3 regions of the Sutcliffiella horikoshii genome follow, and region 1 is predicted to be linked to each of the others. Evidence: riboswitches for the same ligand, from Rfam matches in the RefSeq annotation. Region 1 holds a riboswitch; each other region holds the start of a gene.
What was found. A riboswitch is a leader RNA that binds a small molecule or an ion and turns the genes downstream of it on or off. The one in region 1 is predicted to bind cobalamin.
Positions count from the first base shown of each region.

Region 1 (6,458 bases):
TGTGAAGATTCAAACACCACACCTCTAACTCCAAATTCTTTTGCTACCATCATCATCGCTTCAAGGGCAAAGATTGTTTCGTCGTTATTTTCAAGTACGCTGCCATCCCCTAGCTTAATCCTAACCACTGTACCATCACTTTCTAGCCCCAATCCCTCCACTTGCACCGTAACAGGAATGGATGGCTCTAGTTTACTGTTCTCAGCTTGCTCTGGTACACTTGTCATCGCTTTGAGAGCATCACCAATGGAAGTATACCGTTCATGACCTGGGACAAGTAAAGGCAGGCTACCTGTGTGATATTTGAAATAAGCCCTCTTGTTTTTAGTCTGGTATTCTACCGGTCCATCATATACATCATTGCCAACTTGCACACCTTTGGTTGATCCGTTATCACTAAATAAGAAATGAGTATATTGATTGCTGAAAGTATCACTAAGTTCTTTAGAGAAAAGATTATCTTGATAGGTTGTTAAACCTTTAGCCATATCAGTTACATCTAAGATTGGCATCGGTCTATCTAACCCTATGTCGCCTTCTGATATTTTTACATTGTCATTAATAGTCGGCACCATGACCCCATAATCCTCGTATGCAATCCCCCCTCGCACCTTATTGAGAGCATCTACATATGTTTCATTTTCACCACGAGGAACAATCACCGTCAGTGGAGTGGTAGAACCACCATGTTCATAATTATCTGCCTCCAACAAGGACACCCCAATGGTAACAGCGTACTCGGATTCTACATTATAGGAAGGTGTAACAAAACTTTTACCATCTGCTGAACTGATCTCCGCTGCAGCAAAGTCATTGGATTCCTCATCACCTTCTGCCTTTAGTGAAGTTTCTTCCTCTTCTTCGATGGCTTCTCTGCTGGTGTCTGCGGCAGAATCATCTGAGTTTTCATCTGAATTCATTGTTGCGATGTCCATACTTTCTTCTGAACTGCTATCAGAGCCACTTAAGCTCATATCGAACTGCATGTTGTTTACGAACATAGGTGCAACCAGGGCGAAAAGGACTAAAGCCGCAACCAATGCAAAAGCAGGTACTATTTTAGACCGGCGAGGGGAATGGGCTAGTTTTGGTTGTATATCTCTATATATTTGTTTCGGGTCACGATCATCTTTAAGTTTAGGCATTTGCCTTAACAACTTTTCCATTTGTTCTTCGTCATTATGACGCATTGCTGTTTCCTCCTTTCTCTTGAAGTTCTTCCATATATGCCTTCAAGACCTTTAAGGCTCTATGTTGAGTTGTTTTCACCTTACTTTCCGTCCAGCCAAGAATTTGGGCTGTTTCTTGAATAGTAAGGGCTTGTATGTACCGCAGGATAAGGACTAGTCGGTGATCGACTTTACATTTATCCAAACACCGGTACATTTGTTGGACTTGTTCATTTTGTACGGCTATCTCTTCAGGAAGTGGAGCGTGATCTCTGACTTGTTGTTTATTCCAGTCGAAAGTTTCAAGTAGTTTGTTTTTCCATCCTTTTTGTTTGCGAAAGGAATCAATGGCAACGTGCTTGGCAATCGAAAACAGCCAGGTCTTTTCACTGCTTTTCCCTTCAAAACGATCATAGGAACGCAAAACTTTTATATAAACTTCTTGAACGAGGTCTTCCGCTTGCTCCTTGTTGTTCACCATGTAATATAAGAACTGATAAACATCCTGGTGATATTTTTCATAGAGCTCTTGAAAAACGGTATTCATAGTTTCCCTCCGTTCATTTCATTAGTCGTATATTATAGTAAGAAAGTTACATTACAAATATATTAAAAAAATTACAATTTGACTAGGGTTATTTGGTAATTATTTCTTTTGTTTTTTGTGTGTAATATAAGTATAAGGGATGTCCGTATAGGATTGTAGGGATTTTTGTAGGCTTTTCCAAAGAGGTTATATACATATTTCGACCTATTTTGATTACGCCGCTGTTGATTTCCGCAAATGGCTTCGCTTTCCGCGGGCGACCTTGAGCCTCCTCACTTCGTTGGAGGGTCTCAACAATGTCGCTACTCTCCCGCAGGAGTCTTCGCCAACTGCTCCAATCACCAGCTAGAAATTCCTAGTAACTCTGCTTCAATTTTTTACATAGTAAAGCGCCAACCCAATTGGATTGGCGCTCCTCTTTTATTTCTTGTAGGTGCTGCTCATTTGATATTGTGCTAGGCTCTCTTTTCTTTTGATGATAAAGGGTGCTCTTTCGTTTAAGAGTTTGGAAAGGATCGGATACAACACGATAAAAAATACGACATTTCCAACTGCATGGTTTATATCAAATGGTAGTCCAGCAAGATAATATGGCCAAAATGGAAATCCTCCGACAATCATGTTTTGGATCGAGAAAACAAAACCGAAAAACAGCCCGCAAAGTCCAGCATAGATGGAAAGGATAAATACTGGAATTCTTTTAAACCATATCCCAATTGCTCCACTTAATAATCCAATAATGGACCATGCAAAGATTTGTGTGAATGTCCACATGCCAGTACCAAGGACCAGGTTCGTTGCAAAGGTAGTACCTACTGCAAGAATCACACCTGAAACCGGCCCCATCCAGAAAGCACATATAATGATGATTGCTGTCACTGGCTGGACGTTAGGTACGGAGGCGAAAACGATTCTCCCCACTACACAAAGGGCTATTAATACACCAAGTAGCGCTATTTTTCTGGTTGTCATCATCATTCCACCTTTTGATAATCAAAATGAACTTCGTCGTTCTCCTCTAGCGTATAATCACTTGCACCGACCATTAAGCTTTCACCGTTGACGGAGATGTTCCAATAATAATCAGATTCTTCCTCAGAGCCCAGGCCGTCAATTCCGACGATGAAATCTCCTCCAAATCCTGTAGTAAGCTCAAAATTGCGGTCCATGACTTCCATCAAAGACTCCCCTTCCTCAAACTCTACAGTCTCCTCACTGATGACTTCTTCGCCTTCTTTCGTTAGTTTGATCGTGGTGGAAAGTTGGCTTTCTTGTTGTTCTTGAGTTTCAGCAGGTGTTTCATTATTAGCTGTATGATTTGTTTCATTTCCTGCATTAGCACAGCCTGTAATGGCAAGAGTTAATGATAGTAAAAGTGTTAGTAAAAGTTTTTTCATATGTTTTTTCCCCTTATGTAATTAATTTGCAGTGCAAGTTGTAAAACCGTATCTTTTCTCCTCCTATCTTTACCCCTAATGTCCCAATCGATCTGTGATGAGCAAAACAAAAAACCTCATCCAATTTCAGGATGAGGCGATAACGGCAATGTCATAATACGACAAATAAAGACAGATTTCTGCCGTCTCTCCTACTCAACCCCCGAAGTATTGAAACTGGTATAATAATTGGCAGGTCTACTGACTTATGCTTCTTCCTACTTTGAGCCTTCCCATATGAGGACCTAATTTCTTAAGCCCGTTCATACAGTGGTCATCTCATTTCGTCCACATTTACAGTTGCGGGGACAGTTTTGGCATTTCACCAAATTCCCTATTAAGTCACCATCGTGACACCAACTATTTCGTATTGCTATTCAATTAACTATGTTTCATATTACAAGATATGTCTGGTCTTGACAAGATAATGTTTCATAGAAAACAAGATTTTTCGCTACACATCTCCATTTTGAGAGTGTTTTTGCGGAATATACATGGAAAATGTCGTTCCCTCGTTCTCTTTTGAATGAACGGATATGGTACCCCGGTGTGCTTCTATGATGTTTTTCACAATGGCAAGTCCCAGTCCTGTACCTGCACGCCCTCTTGTACGCGCTTTGTCCGCCTTATAGAAGCGTTCAAAAACAAAAGGCAGATCTTCTTCAGGTATGCCGTGCCCAGAATCTTTTACATCTATTTTGACACCGTTGTTTATTAATTTTGCATGGATGATTATGGTCCCATCGTCTGCTGTATGGCGAATGGCGTTGTCCACCAGGTTTGTCATTACCTGTTCCATACGGTCTACATCCATTTGGATGGCCCCATCACCTTCTACATGTGATTGCAACACGATAGACTTTTCTTTTGCAAGGCCCTGAAACTTTCTTGTTATCTTTTCGACAAAGGCGACAATATTGGCATTTTCATAATTCAATGAAATATGACCGGCTTCCATTCTCGCAAGATCTAATAAGTCATTTACGAGGCGCCCCATTCTTAAAGATTCATCATAAATAACGGAAGCAAGTTCTTTTTTCTCTTCATCCGTTCCGGCAATATCATCGACAATTGCTTCACTGTAGCCTTGCAGCATGGAAATTGGTGTACGCAATTCATGGGACACATTGGCAATGAAATCTTTACGAAGTTTGTCCAACCTTCTCTCTTCCGTCATATCCCGTATTACTGCAACAGCGCCGCGGATATGGGTTTGCGTATATAGTGGACTCATTACGATTACCCACGTACGTCCTTGATAGGTTAATTCTATACTTTGTTCTTTTTCAACAGAAATAGCCCGTTGGAACATTTCCATTACCTCACCTGGCAAGTCTTCCCCGCTGGCATTGCCTTCTTGATAGTACCAGGCTTGTAAAAATTTCTCCGCCGGTGGATTCGTTACAAGAATGGTGCCATCTCGGTTTAAGGTGATAACCCCATCTGCCATACTGCTGAGAATGTTGGCTAAATGTTCCTTCTCTTGATTCAAAGCGTTAATATTAAACTTGAGTTGTCTGCCCATTTGATTAAAGGCCATCCCAAGTTCCCCAATTTCGTCCGATGTTAAAATTGGAACCTTAGTATCGAACTTCCCTCTTGCGACTTCAAAAGCAGCCTCTCTCATATTACGCAGAGGTGCTGTAATTCTTGTAGACAAGAAGAATGCGAAAATGGTCGTTAAAAAGATTGCAAAACCTGCAGCAAGCAGAATAAGTTTTGTTGTTTGTTTGGTTGTTTCTTTTACGGCAAGCAGGGACTGATAAACGAAAACAGCTCCATCTTTATCCTCATTAATATGCAAAGGAATTCCGACGATCATCACTTCGCCTTGCATTTCATCTGTAATTTGGAAATCGGGCAAATAAGTCTTTTTCGTTACAATCGGCTGATCTTCAAAGACGAGGGAAAGGTCCGGGTCGTTTAGGAAGAATTCAGCAGGTAAATGGTCGATTTGAGATGTCGGAGAATGAGAGTACTCTCCCTTGTCTGTAAAAATAACCACCTGAGACACTTCATCAACAAGCTCCCAAGCTATTGATTTCGATTGTTCCATGTCTTCATGCTGTTCCAAAATTAATGAAATCTTACTCGCTGCCTGGGTCAAATCCTTTTCTGCTTCCTGTACATGGTAATTCTCAAAGAATTCTAGTAAAAGAATGGTTAAAACAAATAATACAAATGAAACTAAAAGTAACACAGTAAGCCAGAGCTTACCAACTACACTTCTCCAAATCATGATTCATTGCCAACCTCGAATTTATAGCCTACGCCCCATACTGTTACAATCATTTTAGAGGCTGGTTCTGACACTTTGTTCAATTTCTCGCGTAGACGTTTCACATGCGTATCAACTGTTCGTAAATCCCCAAAGAACTCGTATTGCCATACTTCTTTCAACAGTTGCTCGCGGTCGAAAACTTTATCAGGAGATTTTGCAAGGAAGTAAAGTAGTTCATATTCTTTAGGGGTAAGATTTATTTCTTTCCCTTCAGATGTCACTCTGTGTGCATCATTATCGATGGTCAAATGAGGAAATACGATGACATCCTTTGTTGTCGTTTCAGTAGTCAGGAACGTTGTGCTAGAGGAGCGACGTAATAACGCTTTCACTCTAAGCACTACTTCTCTTGGACTGAACGGTTTTACAATATAGTCGTCTGTTCCCATTTCAAACCCTTGCACTCGGTTCGTTTCTTCCCCTTTAGCTGTCAGCATGATAATAGGTGTCGCCTTTTTCTCCCTGATTTCTTTACACACTTCCATACCGTCCATGCCAGGCATCATAACATCCAGCAGTATGACATCATATTCTTTTTCAAGCGCCATCTCCAGAGCTGTGTTGCCGTTATCTGCTTCTTCAATGACGTAATTTTCTCTTTCAAGGTACATTTTCAATAACCTTCTAATACGGTCCTCATCATCCACTACAAGGATTCTCACTTCTTTTTCCATATTTCTTAAACCCCCTTTAATTATCTGCAAGAAAAGCCCCCACAATATTGTGAAGGCCGGTTATCTGTATTACATCGCGTAGGAATGAAGCCCTGCAATGATTAAGTTAACGCCAATTAAGTTAAACAGGATGATCGCAAAACCAACAAGCGTGAGCCATGCGGATTTTTCGCCTTCCCATCCTTTAGAAAGACGGAGATGAAGATATCCTGCATAGAATAACCATGTGATAAACGCCCATACTTCTTTTGGATCCCAAGCCCAGAATCTTGACCAGGCTATTTGAGCCCAAATGGCGGCAAAGATAAGTCCACCAAGTGTGAAAACAGGGAAGCCTATTGTTACTGCTCG
Region 1 covers NZ_CP082918.1:2,500,881-2,507,338, forward strand. The annotation lists gene K7887_RS12765 (hypothetical protein) at 1-1,190, opposite strand, end outside; gene sigX (RNA polymerase sigma factor SigX) at 1,180-1,716, opposite strand; gene K7887_RS12775 (ECF transporter S component) at 2,137-2,688, opposite strand; gene K7887_RS12780 (DUF4430 domain-containing protein) at 2,691-3,113, opposite strand; cobalamin riboswitch at 3,327-3,528, opposite strand; gene K7887_RS12790 (ATP-binding protein) at 3,607-5,391, opposite strand; gene K7887_RS12795 (response regulator transcription factor) at 5,388-6,107, opposite strand; gene ccsB (c-type cytochrome biogenesis protein CcsB) at 6,177-6,458, opposite strand, start outside.

Region 2 (6,458 bases), 290 kb from region 1:
ATGTGTTCCTTGGATCATCAGTGGCGTCCCTTTAAACATGCAGTTTTACCTCCAGACATCTTTGAATCCAGTTTTCCACTACCCTTGGATTGGATCCAAAGTGAATGTGAGTATAACCAGCAACTAGGTTTTTGCTGATAAACCCGTCTGTTCCTTTCCCTCTTATTCCTTTTGTTTCGAAGGCGGCCGGCAGCTCTGTTTGGTGATGAAAGGTGGAATAGTGGAACTCATGGCCCCTCGCCACCTCTCCCTCCTTCAAGAGAAAATTCCCGTTCAGCCCTTTGATTTCCCTGTATCCAAGGGCAGCAAGCCTAGTTTGCATGTGCACGATACCAGGAATGACACCTACCATTGGATAAGCATCCCCTCCTGCTGTCACAAGTTCTTTGCATAAATACATATAGCCTCCACATTCCGCAAAGGTAGGGATTTCACTTTTGACAACTGCGTGATAGACGCTATCCATGCTTTTCGTATTCAAAGCGAGCCTAGATGCAAACTCCTCCGGGAAGCCTCCACCAAGATACAAACCATGCACATCATGTGGGACCTCCTCATTTTTCAAAGGGGAGAAGAAGGTCAATTCCGCCCCTCTCTTTTGCAAAAGTTCCAAGTTCTCTTCGTAATAAAAATGGAAAGCAGAATCATAGGCGACAGCTATCCGGACTTTTTTGTTGGGATATGAAGTAAAAACGGAAGGCTTAGTCATGGCTGGAATCTCGGAAGCTTGGTCCGCCAGCTCATATAAACGCTGGACATCTACCGTTGTTGCAACACGCTCACCCAATTGATAAAAAAAACCTTCAAGTTCCCCACGTTCAATGGATGGAACAAGCCCTAAATGTCGTTCTGGCATCTCAAGTTCAGACTCCCTTGTTATGTAGCCAATTACAGGAATCTTACATTCCGATTCGACCGCTGCTTTAATTAAATGAAAATGCCCTTCGCTTCCCACTTTATTCGCGATCACCCCAACTATCTTCACTTTTCCTGAGAGTGCCTGATACCCTTTGACTATTGCAGCCGCACTCCTTGCCATGCCGGAGCAATCTACCACAAGCACAACTGGACTCCCTGTGAGTATGCTTATTTCTGCACTGCTCCCCTCATCGGAAAGCGGATCTTTTCCATCATAGAAGCCCATCACCCCTTCTATGATGGCAATATCGGCACCCTCACTTCCACGGACCAAGACTTCTTTCACAAAATTAGAAGAAAGCATCCAACTATCCAGATTCCGCGACTTCCTTCCAGTAACAGCCGTGTGATAAGAGGTGTCGATATAATCCGGACCACATTTAAACCCCTGGACACAAAGGCCCTTTTTCCGCATCGCTGCCATCAGGCCGATTGTAATAGTAGTCTTTCCTACACCACTGCCTGTTCCTGCTATAAGAATTCTCCTTTTACCCATTTTCAACCCCACCTTCTTCTTAAAATTCCACACCTTTAACTGCCGGGATTCCCTTATCGTAATAATGCTTTTCTGCATGAACGACGGAGACAAGATCAGCTGCCGCTTTGACTTGTTCAGGTGCATCTCTTCCGGTAATAACAAGATGGACGTGCTCAGGCTTGTTCCTGATAAGCTCCAAGACCTCAGTCAATGGTAGGACATCATCAACCGGAAAACCCTGAATGGATAATGCGTTATTTAATTCATCCAAAACAACTATGTCGTAGTCTCCGCTCATGACAGCCTCTTTCGCTTTTGGCCAACCGATGCGAAGTGCTTCACGATGCTCCTCAGGAGTCTTTGTCCATGTGAAGCCAATTCCCAGTTGCTCCATCTCCACTCCTAATTTACTTAGGGAAATCTGTTCGCCGTATGTACGATTCGGTGATTTAATGAACTGATATATCTTCACCTTCATCCCCCTTCCTACCGCGCGAACCGCCAAACCAATAGCCGAAGTTGTTTTGCCTTTGCCATCTCCGGTGTACACCAGTGTCAAGCCTCTTTGTTTTGTTTTCTCACTCATACAACATGCCTCCCTGTTTTTCTTCATTAAAAAAACGCCTTTCTGCTAATAGCAAAAAGACGTTTAAAGGTCCATCCAATCCAGTCCTTATTAAAAGCTCTTACGAAGAATCGCTTATAAATGTGAAAACTGAATAAAAATAAATGAATGTCACTTTAAGCATTCTTTCCTCGCAGAATCCTTAAAAACAAATAGGCAGGTCTCCTGACTTGCGTTTCAAGCACATTACCGACCCTTCCCATGCTTTTGCACAGTGGATATTTCGGCAATATTCAACGCTTACAGTGGCGGGGTCCGTGCTGGATTTTCACCAGCTTCCCTTTTAACCTTTCTTCACAAAGGCACCTAAATGTTGTATTGTATCAATCAAAATATGAAATTTAGTTTATTGTATTTAACTATCCAAGCTTAAATTGACAACGAACTTATTGTAGCCTATTTTCATACGAATGTCTTTAATAAATTTTGTGGCTTTTAAAAAAAGTTTAATAGTTCTATAAAATCTGAACCACCAATATGCGACTATTTTACTTATCCACATAGAAAATATCCCTTTCATACTATTGTTTAGTTAAAGAAAGGTCACTTTTTTTCTCTTTTCAGTTATCCAAAGTAATGATGAAAACACCAGACAACAAGAAACATACTTACAATACCCCAAGCTGTAGCACTATATATCCACCGTATTATCGATTTAGCTTTTGTTGAACTTTCCTCGGTTTCCGTATTTGCTGTTATAAAAGCGAGCTTACTTTCCATCCCTTTTTTCATAGAAATGAGAACAGCAAATCCGATAATTATGAAACCAATAGTTATCCAAAGTAATAAGATCACCTGTTACACCTCACTATTTCATTTATCCTGCACAATTACTTAATACCAATTATTTCAAACAATGAACACTTTCTCAAGGGAATTTTCCCATAAAAACTTAAAATTCCAAGTCGTAACTTTCTCCGGTTATTACATTTTTATAAACCTTCTCCCCTTGATCAGTCTTTATTATTTCAAAAACCCCATATCCACGCGCCATAATTCCATATATTTCATCCTCTGTTTGTTGATTTGCTAGAATAACTGCATATTCCTTTCCTGGCACCATTTTGTAATCGTATTCAGATGTGTAGGAAATAAATTTGGTTTCTTGTTCTTCTCTGGAGAGTTTGGTTAGGCCCATTTTTTCTAAACCAGTATATTCACTTCCTACCCAAGAATCCAACAGGTTGGAAATCCTAATGTCTCCCCCTCCTATGTAAATTGTTTTTTCACCAGATAAATCTTTGCCATAAATGGTATCCACTATTTCCACATCCAATGGTGTATAGGGCATATAAGTATAGAAATTTTCATATTTTGGAAGTATTTCAGCTTCCCTGATGTTTAGAACTTTTATGTGTACAATAGATGTCCCTTCGATAATTAAATTCCTTGGTTCTCTAGGATCAACCGCCCAGCTATTTTGGCTCTGAGAAACTGAATAAATATCCTCAGGGTTAATTTCTTTCTGTATGCTAACATCCTGCTTGTTCTCTAAGATTAGTAATTTATCACTATGAATTCCAGCAAACTTTTGTAGATTACTATCTTGCCCACTAAAGCTCCAAATTAAGGTGGCTGCCAATGTCAAAGTAAGCAATGTGGTGGCGACTATTTTTCTCGTGTTAGGTATTCCTTTTTGGACTTCAATCTGACTCATAGCTAGTTCCTTATTTATATGATCAGAGATACTGTTGAAGCTTCTTTCATTTAACCTATAATCCTTAGGAAAAGATTGCAGTTCATTGTGGAGTCTGGAATCTTTCATGTTTCTCGCCCTCCCATCTTTTTCTCCAGGGCTTTTAAAGCCCTATGGTAGCTGAGATTCACTTTACTCTCACTCCAATTCAGCGCTTGAGCAGTCTCTTGTACTGAAAGCTCGTTAATTCCTCTTAACATGAGTACGTCATAATAGCTTTGCTTTAGCAACCTTATTGCCCTATAGAGTTCCAGCTTCGTTTCACTTAACCCCACCATTTCCTCTGGTGAATCTGACCCCTTTGCTGTCGTACTGAATTGTAATAGCCGATTTCTTTTAATCTCTTCTTTTCTTCTTTTTCTGCTCTCATCTATAGCCACATTCCTGGCAATACTTATCAGCCAAGTTCTAGGGTTTGATCCACCCTTAAATTTATGTAAGTTTCTTATAGCCTTAATAAAAGTCTCTTGTACGAAATCCTCCACATCTATACTGCCCGTATAATAGATTAGGAAATTGTAAATGTCATTGTGATATTCTTTGAACCAATCAGATACATCGTTTTCTTCTCTCATTCCTTCTCCCCCGTGAAACCATATACTTATTAGACGTTAGTTTTCATTCTTACTTTCACATGGAATTTATTTATTTAAATTTATTGTTTTTGATTCTAAAGAGTATCCTCATAAAAAAGACACGTTGTATTTACAACGCGCCATGTAGTGGAAATTATATGGTGGCTGCCCAGATAGCTGAACATATTTTCTAAAAGCTTTTAGAAAATCAGACTGTATAAGACATATCCAACTATTAAAACTACAATTATAATTCCTGTAACTTTCCAACCTAAACCACCAACTAAATCTGCTAAATTCCCATTCTCAGCTCGATTTAACCCATCTCCCAATACACCGCTCGGATTCTTTTTAAGTTCTTCTTGTCTTAATCTCTCTCTATTTTCTTCTGGAGTTTCTTGTCGATTATTCAAACAAGCACCACCTTTTTATACCATATTCTTTAATATCTTGGTAAATACCTTCTTCAAGTAACCTGTCCAGTTCTTAATTTAGGACCGATCCATTTTGCAACAATCGCTCCTAGTTTGTTGAACAATCTTTTATTTCTCTTCTCCGAGTAAAGAATACACGTTACCATTTTTGACAGAAAACGCACCTATAACCTCTCCATCGCTCATCATAACGGTTACTAATATACGTCCTACTAATACATCACTTAATGGATGATTGCTTACATAGAAAAACTCGTGGTGAATTTCCTTATCTATATAGAAATCTTGATCATGCTGTTGTACTGACAAAAAGTTAGAATGTGGTTTTTCATTAATGTTGTTCTTTGTAATTGTATAGGGTCCAAATTCACCTTCATGGTACAGAACAAATAAGCCTTCATCCTGTAAATAGCTCATGGCGGTAGTGCTAGACTCTGATAAAGTGGTTAGGTGGATCCACCTTATTCCTAACACTAGTACAACTAAACTAAAAAATAGTACCAAAGAAACTTTTTTCTTCATATAACACCGCCTTTTTCATTGAAAACTCTAACCAACGCTCAGGATGTAGAAACTAAGATGATCTAATTTTATTCAACTCTTGCTCGTATTGATTGCTAATCTCACTTATTCTTTTTATAGCCTCTTCAATATTTAGAGTCTCAACTTCAGTTGAAGTTAACGCACCAATTGATTGAGATAGCTCTTTTAAAACTTCTAGATACTCTATATCTCTATCAGAAAGAGGAACAATTTCAATACCATCCTGAAATTTGCTGTTTGAAAATTCTCTATTAAAATTATTGACTTCACCCGCAAGTTTGTTCGAATTACTTTGATATTGATTTTTAAAATCTATGTCATATTGTTTGGCAAAAGTTAAAGAATCGTCAATTCCAAATAAAACATCATTAGATATGTACCAGATATTATCGAATTCCTCGCGAGTGACTTGTTTGGTGTTTATTGTCTTTTCCAACTCTTTAGGAAGGATTTCTTTTGCCACACTAAAAGCAGAATTCAGTTCCACCTTTAAATCGTCTTCTAGCTTTTTATTTAAAGAGTTGATTTGTTGAAATTGGTATATGTTTAAAAACAGCAAAACGATAATTCCTAATGTAAGTATTTTATTTTTACTCACAGTACTCCCCCAATATAGTTAAATTCCCGCCATAACATTAGATAGAAATCAAATCCTTTTTGTTGTAAATTGTTATTCACCAATCTTGACAGTTTATAAGATGAATTTTTCCTATTTTATATACTCAACGTCAAGGTTGCTAGGTGACTTGTTTGAATATGCAATCCAATAGTTAATTGCCTTGGAATGTTTAATTTGTTTCGCATATTCGCCAAAAACTTTTACATGATTTATCTCAGGGTCATCGGGAATCATAACATTTACTATCAGTGGATCTGAAATATAAATATGACCACCCCTTAATTCTGGTCCACCTATACCTATTTCCCAATCCAATTTTCCTTTATTATTCTTGATGAATCCAATATTTAACTGCTCATTTGATTTGCTCTTATAAACAACAACAATAAAATCACCTTTTATGTCGTAGTCAATTACTGTCTCAAAATCCCTGTTTTCACTTTCTTCCAGAATGTCCACAATTTTATCCTCAAGTGATACTTCCCGAGAACATCCGAACAATAATATTAATAGAACTATTGGATAAGCAAAATATGAACTTGTTATTCTACTCATAGTTGCCCTCCCACC
Region 2 covers NZ_CP082918.1:2,215,807-2,222,264, forward strand. The annotation lists gene K7887_RS11230 (cobyric acid synthase) at 1-39, opposite strand, end outside; gene K7887_RS11235 (cobyrinic acid a,c-diamide synthase CobB) at 32-1,414, opposite strand; gene K7887_RS11240 (cob(I)yrinic acid a,c-diamide adenosyltransferase) at 1,434-1,982, opposite strand; cobalamin riboswitch at 2,160-2,346, opposite strand; gene K7887_RS11245 (hypothetical protein) at 2,586-2,816, opposite strand; gene K7887_RS11250 (hypothetical protein) at 2,914-3,786, opposite strand; gene K7887_RS11255 (RNA polymerase sigma factor) at 3,783-4,292, opposite strand; gene K7887_RS11260 (DUF6366 family protein) at 4,493-4,705, opposite strand; gene K7887_RS11265 (hypothetical protein) at 4,835-5,248, opposite strand; gene K7887_RS11270 (hypothetical protein) at 5,301-5,867, opposite strand; gene K7887_RS11275 (hypothetical protein) at 5,979-6,443, opposite strand.
Region 2: linked by a shared signal. The riboswitch ahead of K7887_RS11240 (cob(I)yrinic acid a,c-diamide adenosyltransferase) and the one ahead of K7887_RS12780 (DUF4430 domain-containing protein) in region 1 are both predicted to bind cobalamin.

Region 3 (6,458 bases), 1.4 Mb from region 1:
CATTCCGGCAGGTATAGCAAAAATGAAGTTTTTACCTTTTTTGATTTACACAGTGGCGGCAGTGATTCCGTGGACCTTTTTATTTTTATATATCGGACTTCAACTCGGAGAAAATTGGCGGGAAATCAAACATGCTGCGCAACCGCTAATCATTCCATTAATGATTTTGATTATACTTGGAGCCATCACTTATTTTGTATTTGATAGAAAAAGAACGGAATAGAAGGGGGGAGAGGTTATGTCCAAAATTGAAGCCTTCATATTGGGGATTATTCAAGGATTAACGGAATTCCTGCCAATTTCAAGTACAGGGCACCTATATTTAGGTAGGAACTTATTTGGTTTGCAAGAAGCTGGGTTATTGCTTGATACGATGCTTCACTTCGGAACGTTGATTGCAGTCCTTTATTTTTATCGGGAGGAATTTTATAAAATCATTCGTAATCCTTTTCATAAATTATCTTTCTTGTTGGTAATCGGGACGATTCCAGCCGTAATTATTGGACTTGCTTTCAAAGATTATTTTGAGGAGATTTCCAAAACAGGCGTGACGATCGGCTGGGAGTTTCTAATAACAGGCGCCTTTCTTTGGTTTGCTGATTCCATTAAAAAAGGTGCAAAAAAGATGGAGGACATTACGTGGAAGGATGCATTATTTATTGGTTCTTTCCAAGCTGCTGCGATATTCCCTGCCATTTCGAGGTCAGGGTTGACGATTGTGGCAGGTTTGTTTCGGAAGCTGGATAGGGAAACAGCGGCATATTTTTCTTTCTTGCTTTCAACACCAGCGATTGCGGGGGCTGTGTTTTTGCAAACGGTTGAAGTGGCACAGGTCGGCAGGGAGGATATTTCTTTATTCTCATTGGTTATTGGAATTTTAGCATCCTGTTTCTTTGGGTATATTGCTGTGAAATGGATGATTAATTATTTGAAAAAGCATTCTCTTCGTATGTTTGCGGTTTATGTATGGATTTTGGGAGTGGTGATTTTGGCGCTTCAATATTTAGGGTTGTTTTAAGCAAGGAAAGGCCGTGTACCATTTAGATACACGGCCTTTCCTCATTTCTTATAACTCATCAAATCCGTTTTCGACTACGTTTACTTTTGTGTATTGTCTGGACTTTTGTTCGAAGAAGTCGGATTTTCCTAGGTCTACGTCTTCGTATGCTTTTATCCATTTCAATGGGTTTGTGCGGTATCCTTCAAAGGGGCGCTTAAAACCGAGTTGATGGGCGCGGACGTTGGCGTAAAATTTGATATACGCTTCCACATCCTCCAGTTCGATTCCGGCAAAATGATCTCCGATAATATGTCTTGCCCATTCAATCTCCAGTTGTGCCGCCTGTTGAAACGTCTCCTCGACGAAAAGCTCTAGGCTTTCTGTGTTATGTTCTGGGTATTCCAGAAGGACCTCTTTGAATATTTTTACAAACAAATCCACGTGAATTTGTTCGTCCCTGTTAATATAATTGATCATCGTGCTGGAAGAGACCATTTTTTGATTTCTCGCCAGATGATAAAAAAATGCAAATCCTGAATAAAAGAAGAGTCCCTCCAAAATAACATCATACACGATGGATTTTAGCAAATTTTCTACTGAGGGTGTTTCAGCAAATTTCTTATATCCATCAGTTATGAAGTCATTTCTTTTTCTAAGGATGGGTTCGGTCCTCCAGTATTCAAACACTTCCTCCTGTTTTTTTCGCGGCACAAGACTTGATAGTACATAGGAGTAAGAATGGTTATGGATCACCTCTTGCTGGGCTAGCATAATCATAAGCGCGTTAAGGCTGGAATCGGTCAAATAGTCTGCTACTTTTCCGGCATAGTCGGTCTGAATGCTGTCAAGAAGTGCGAGAAGTCCAATGATCTTCAAAAATGCATCCTGTTCCTGTGGTGACAGGTGAGGAAATTGCTTGATATCCTGGGACATATTGATTTCAAAAGGCGACCAAAAGTTTGCGAGCATTTTTTTATATTTTGGGTAAGCCCATGAAAAAGCCACATCGTCCCAATTAAGAACATTGGAGCTTTTTCCATTTATGATTTTGGTCGATCTATTCGGTGCGTCCACATCCATTAAGATGCGTGATTTTAGTTTAGCATTCATTTGGTTTGCTCCTTTTTATTGACATGCTTATGAGTTCTTTAATGATAGCTGACTAACTTGAACATGATTCACATTCTTCTAAATCTGAAGATGTGGAACGAACATAGTAGGTTGTTTTCAATTTTTGCTTCCATGCATCAAGATGAAGTTCAAGTAATACTTTGGCCTTCACGGTGTTCGTAACATACAGGTTAAAGGAAATGGCCTGATCGATATGTTTTTGTCTTGCCGCATTCTGGGCAATGCTCCAATGCTGATCGATATGGTAGGCAGATTTATAAAACCAGGTTGTTTCTGCGTTAAGGTCAGGTGCTGTTACGGGAATCTTGTAATCTTTTTTCTCTTCTGAATATACCTTAAGGAAAATGGGATCAATGCTTGCAGAGCTTCCGGCAATAATGGACGTGGTCGCATTTGGGGCAACTGCCATTAGATATCCGTTTCGGACGCCGTAATTCGCTACTTGTTCTTGAAGCACATTCCAATCCAGTTCCGAGGCTGTCCCATAATTCCGTTTGTGAAAATAGTCACCAGTTTGCCAATCAGATCCTTCGAATGCAGGGTAGGAACCTTTTTCTTTAGCGAGCAGGGAGCTGGCTTGGATTGTGTAAAATGCAATTTTTTCATAAAGTTTGTCTGCATGAAGCACTGCTTCATTGGACTCCCATTTGATACCTTCAAGAGCAAGCAGGTGATGCCAGCCGAATGTTCCCAATCCAATGGCACGATATTTTTCATTGGTCATCTTTGCCTGCAGTACCGGTATTTCATTTAAATCAATCACATTATCAAGCATCCGAACCTGGATGGGAATAAGGCGCTCTAGTTGTCCTGCTGTTACAGTGCGAGCAAGATTAATGGAGGATAAATTACAGACTACAAAATCTCCGGGTGTTTTAACGGTTATGATCGTACCATCCTCTACGTATTGCTTTTTCGTGATGGTGGCACTTTGGTTTTGGGTAATTTCCGTACATAAATTCGTGCAATAAATCATTCCTTTATGAGGGTTTGGATTCATTCTGTTCACTTCATCACGATAAAACATGAATGGACTGCCAGTTTCTAGTTGCCCCTTCATGATTGCTTTCATAATCTCTATAGCCGGTACTTTTTCTTTCGGGAGCTCAGGATGATTGACACATTCTTCATATTTTTGGCGAAAGCTTCCAGCACCAACTTTCTCGTCAAAATAATCTTCAAGGGAATAGCCCATTAGTTTTCTAACTTCATGTGGATCAAATAAGTACCAGTCTCCTCTGCTTTCTACCTGCTCCATGAAAATATCCGGTATGCACACTCCATTGAAAAGATCATGTGTACGCATGCGTTCATCACCGTTGTTGAGCTTGCTGTCAAGAAAGGAAAAAATGTCTCTATGCCAAACATCTAAATAGACAGAAATGGCTCCTTTCCGTTGACCGAGCTGGTCGACACTTACAGCCGTATTGTTCAATTGTTTCATCCATGGAATCACTCCGCTAGATACGCCTTTGAATCCTCTTATATCACTGCCGCGACTACGTATTTTGCCGAGGTAGACGCCAAGGCCGCCTCCGGATTTAGAGAGATTTGCAATGTCTGTGTTGCTGTCATATATTCCTTGCAAGCTGTCATCAACCGTATCAATGAAGCAGCTTGAGAGCTGTCCATACGTTTTTCCTGCATTGGCAAATGTCGGTGTGGCAACGGTCATATACAAATTGCTTAGTGCCCAATAAGCTTCTTTCACGTAGTGAATCCGATTAGTTTCTTCCTTTTGCATCAGTGTCATGGCAATGATCATGAAACGTTCTTGAGGCAATTCAAGTAAGCGTTTATGATGATCGCGCGTTAAATAACGGTCAGATAATGTTTTCAGTCCAATATAGGTAAAGAGATTATCTTTTTGAGGATCAAGGACTGCCTCTAATTCATTAATTTCTTTAGCTGTGTATGCTTTTAGCAATTGAGTTTGATAAATTCCTAGTTCTGTTAAGCTTTTGATTAATGAGTAAAAATCTGTATAGGGCTTGGAGATGTTTCTGTTGCTGCATACTTCCTGTTGCAGCTTTTGTGATAATAACCTTGATGCAACATAGGTCCAGTCAGGTTCTAGTTCATCCACGTGATTGAGCGCTTCTAGTATTAGTTGGTTTGTAAGTTCATGTTGATTGTTGTGATGGAGCAGTTTATCAATAATTTTGGTAGTTTTTTGTAAGAAACCTGTTGTTTCAAGTTTTGGAAACTCAGATAGAACAGTTTCTAAATGGCTCTGGTAATCTTGATCGCTAGGTCCATTCTCTTTATGTACAGTTTTGGTATGTACGGTCATTTTTTTCACTCTCCACTTCGTCTAAAATAAAAAAATCCACTCAATAGTTGAGTGGATCAAACGATCATAGAAAAAAGGGAAAGAGTGCAGGAGGGTTCTTAGGTTCCTAGAAAATATGCTGAGGTGCGTCAGAAATAATCAAAGAACCTTGTCCTGTTTTTACCATGTTCTATGTATCGTTTCATCTTCTCAACTCCCGAAGAAAGAGAAACTAAATCGGTAAAGGCAGGTCTCCTGACTCGTGCTTCTTCCTATTTTGAACCTTCCCATACAAGAGCCGTTAAGCGTTCATGTACAGTGGTTTCTCAAAATCGTCTGCACTTACAGTTGCGGGAACAGTCCCGGATTTTCACCGGATTCCCTATTAAGTCTATAAAAAGACACCTTTATCGCAAAAGTTAAAATTACTATATGTAGATATATAGATGTTTCATTTAATCTATATATGGTATTTTGTGTGAATGATAGTACTATCATAATGGATACACAAACAAATGGCAAGACATTTTATGGAGGCTTCGACGTGAAGGTGAAAAATCCTGCCGGGGTCTGACCCCGGCAGGATTTTTTTATTGTTCTTGTAATATTTGCTCTATAGAGCCGCTGATTTGAATGTCTCTTAGGATGAGTCCGGAGTTGATGAATTGTAGGCTGAGTTCCGGGCGCAGGCCTGTAATGATTGGTGTGATGCCTATTAGCTTGAGAGAGCGGATAAGCAGGTCCATGGTGTGCAGAACTGTTTCATCTAAACGGTAAACACCGGAAAAATCAATGATGAGGTTGGAAATGGAAAGATTCTTACTTTTCTCCAACGTCTCTTCTATCAGTATTCCAGCGCGAATCTCATCAATTTCTCCGACAAGCGGCAACACTCCCATCCCTTTTTGTAAAGGGACTATCGGGATAGACAGTCGAATGTAAGAAGCTTTGGTTTCTAACATTTTCTGTTCAGTAGCGATGGAAAAGGCGTGACTGAATCCATAAACGATAATATTGAAAATTTCATCTATTAAAATGAAAATATCTGTAATCTGATTCATATGAAGCCCAGCTTCCACACCTTCACGTTGTATAAACTCCCATAGACATTTTTTATATAACGTCATATTAGAGAGCGTTTCTTCAAGTGATCCGCCAGCCTTCACAGACATGAATCCTACAGATTCTCCCCATTGTTTGGCGCGGTCTAAAACATTGTTTTCAGGATCGAGGACATATTCACCTAAGAATACCAATAACGTTCTAAAGATTTCCTTGACCTGAACTTCTACTTCTTCTTCTCGATATTGCGGTACATCAGGATAAGCATTCTGTATTTCCGATAGCATGCTAGCAGCTACTTCATTCTGTGAATCTATTAATTTTTGTCCTATTAGGGAGTGTGCCGTCTTGGTCATGGTAGAATCCTTTCTTATTTACAGTAGTATTTTAATCTCTAGTTTTATTTCTATTTTAATTTAAAGTCTAAAAGATGTATATCATTTACTAGATAAGAATAGGAAATAAGCAGTATTTTTGGCTAATAATACGTAAAAGAGGTATAATTTCATAATATTGAACAGATAGGAGTGTTTGTATGGAAAGAATTCAGTTAGCAGAAGATGTTTCCCTCTCTAGAATTGTACATGGAATGTGGCGTTTGAATGATTGGGGTTACAGCAAGGAAGAGGTTGTGGAATTTATAGAACAGTGTTTGGATCTTGGAGTTACAAGCTTTGATCATGCAGACATCTATGGTAATTACACAGTAGAAGAGCAATTTGGACAAGCATTAGAACTCAAACCTTCACTAAGGGACAAAATAGAGATAGTGACGAAGTGTGGAATCAAGCTAATATCATCTAATAGACCAGACCATAATATAAAATATTATGATACAAGCAAGGAGCATATCATTCAATCTGTGGAACGTTCATTAGAAAATTTTCGAACAGATTATATAGATATTCTTTTAATACATAGACCAGATCCAATGATGGATCCAAGTGAAGTGGCAGAAGCCTTCACTAGGTTAAAAGAACAAGGGAAGGTAAA
Region 3 covers NZ_CP082918.1:1,133,134-1,139,591, forward strand. The annotation lists gene K7887_RS05875 (undecaprenyl phosphate transporter UptA) at 1-223, shown strand, start outside; gene K7887_RS05880 (undecaprenyl-diphosphate phosphatase) at 239-1,018, shown strand; gene K7887_RS05885 (ribonucleotide-diphosphate reductase subunit beta) at 1,067-2,110, opposite strand; gene K7887_RS05890 (ribonucleoside-diphosphate reductase subunit alpha) at 2,163-4,424, opposite strand; cobalamin riboswitch at 4,632-4,827, opposite strand; gene K7887_RS05895 (STAS domain-containing protein) at 4,994-5,821, opposite strand; gene K7887_RS05900 (aldo/keto reductase) at 6,001-6,458, shown strand, end outside.
Region 3: linked by a shared signal. The riboswitch ahead of K7887_RS05890 (ribonucleoside-diphosphate reductase subunit alpha) and the one ahead of K7887_RS12780 (DUF4430 domain-containing protein) in region 1 are both predicted to bind cobalamin.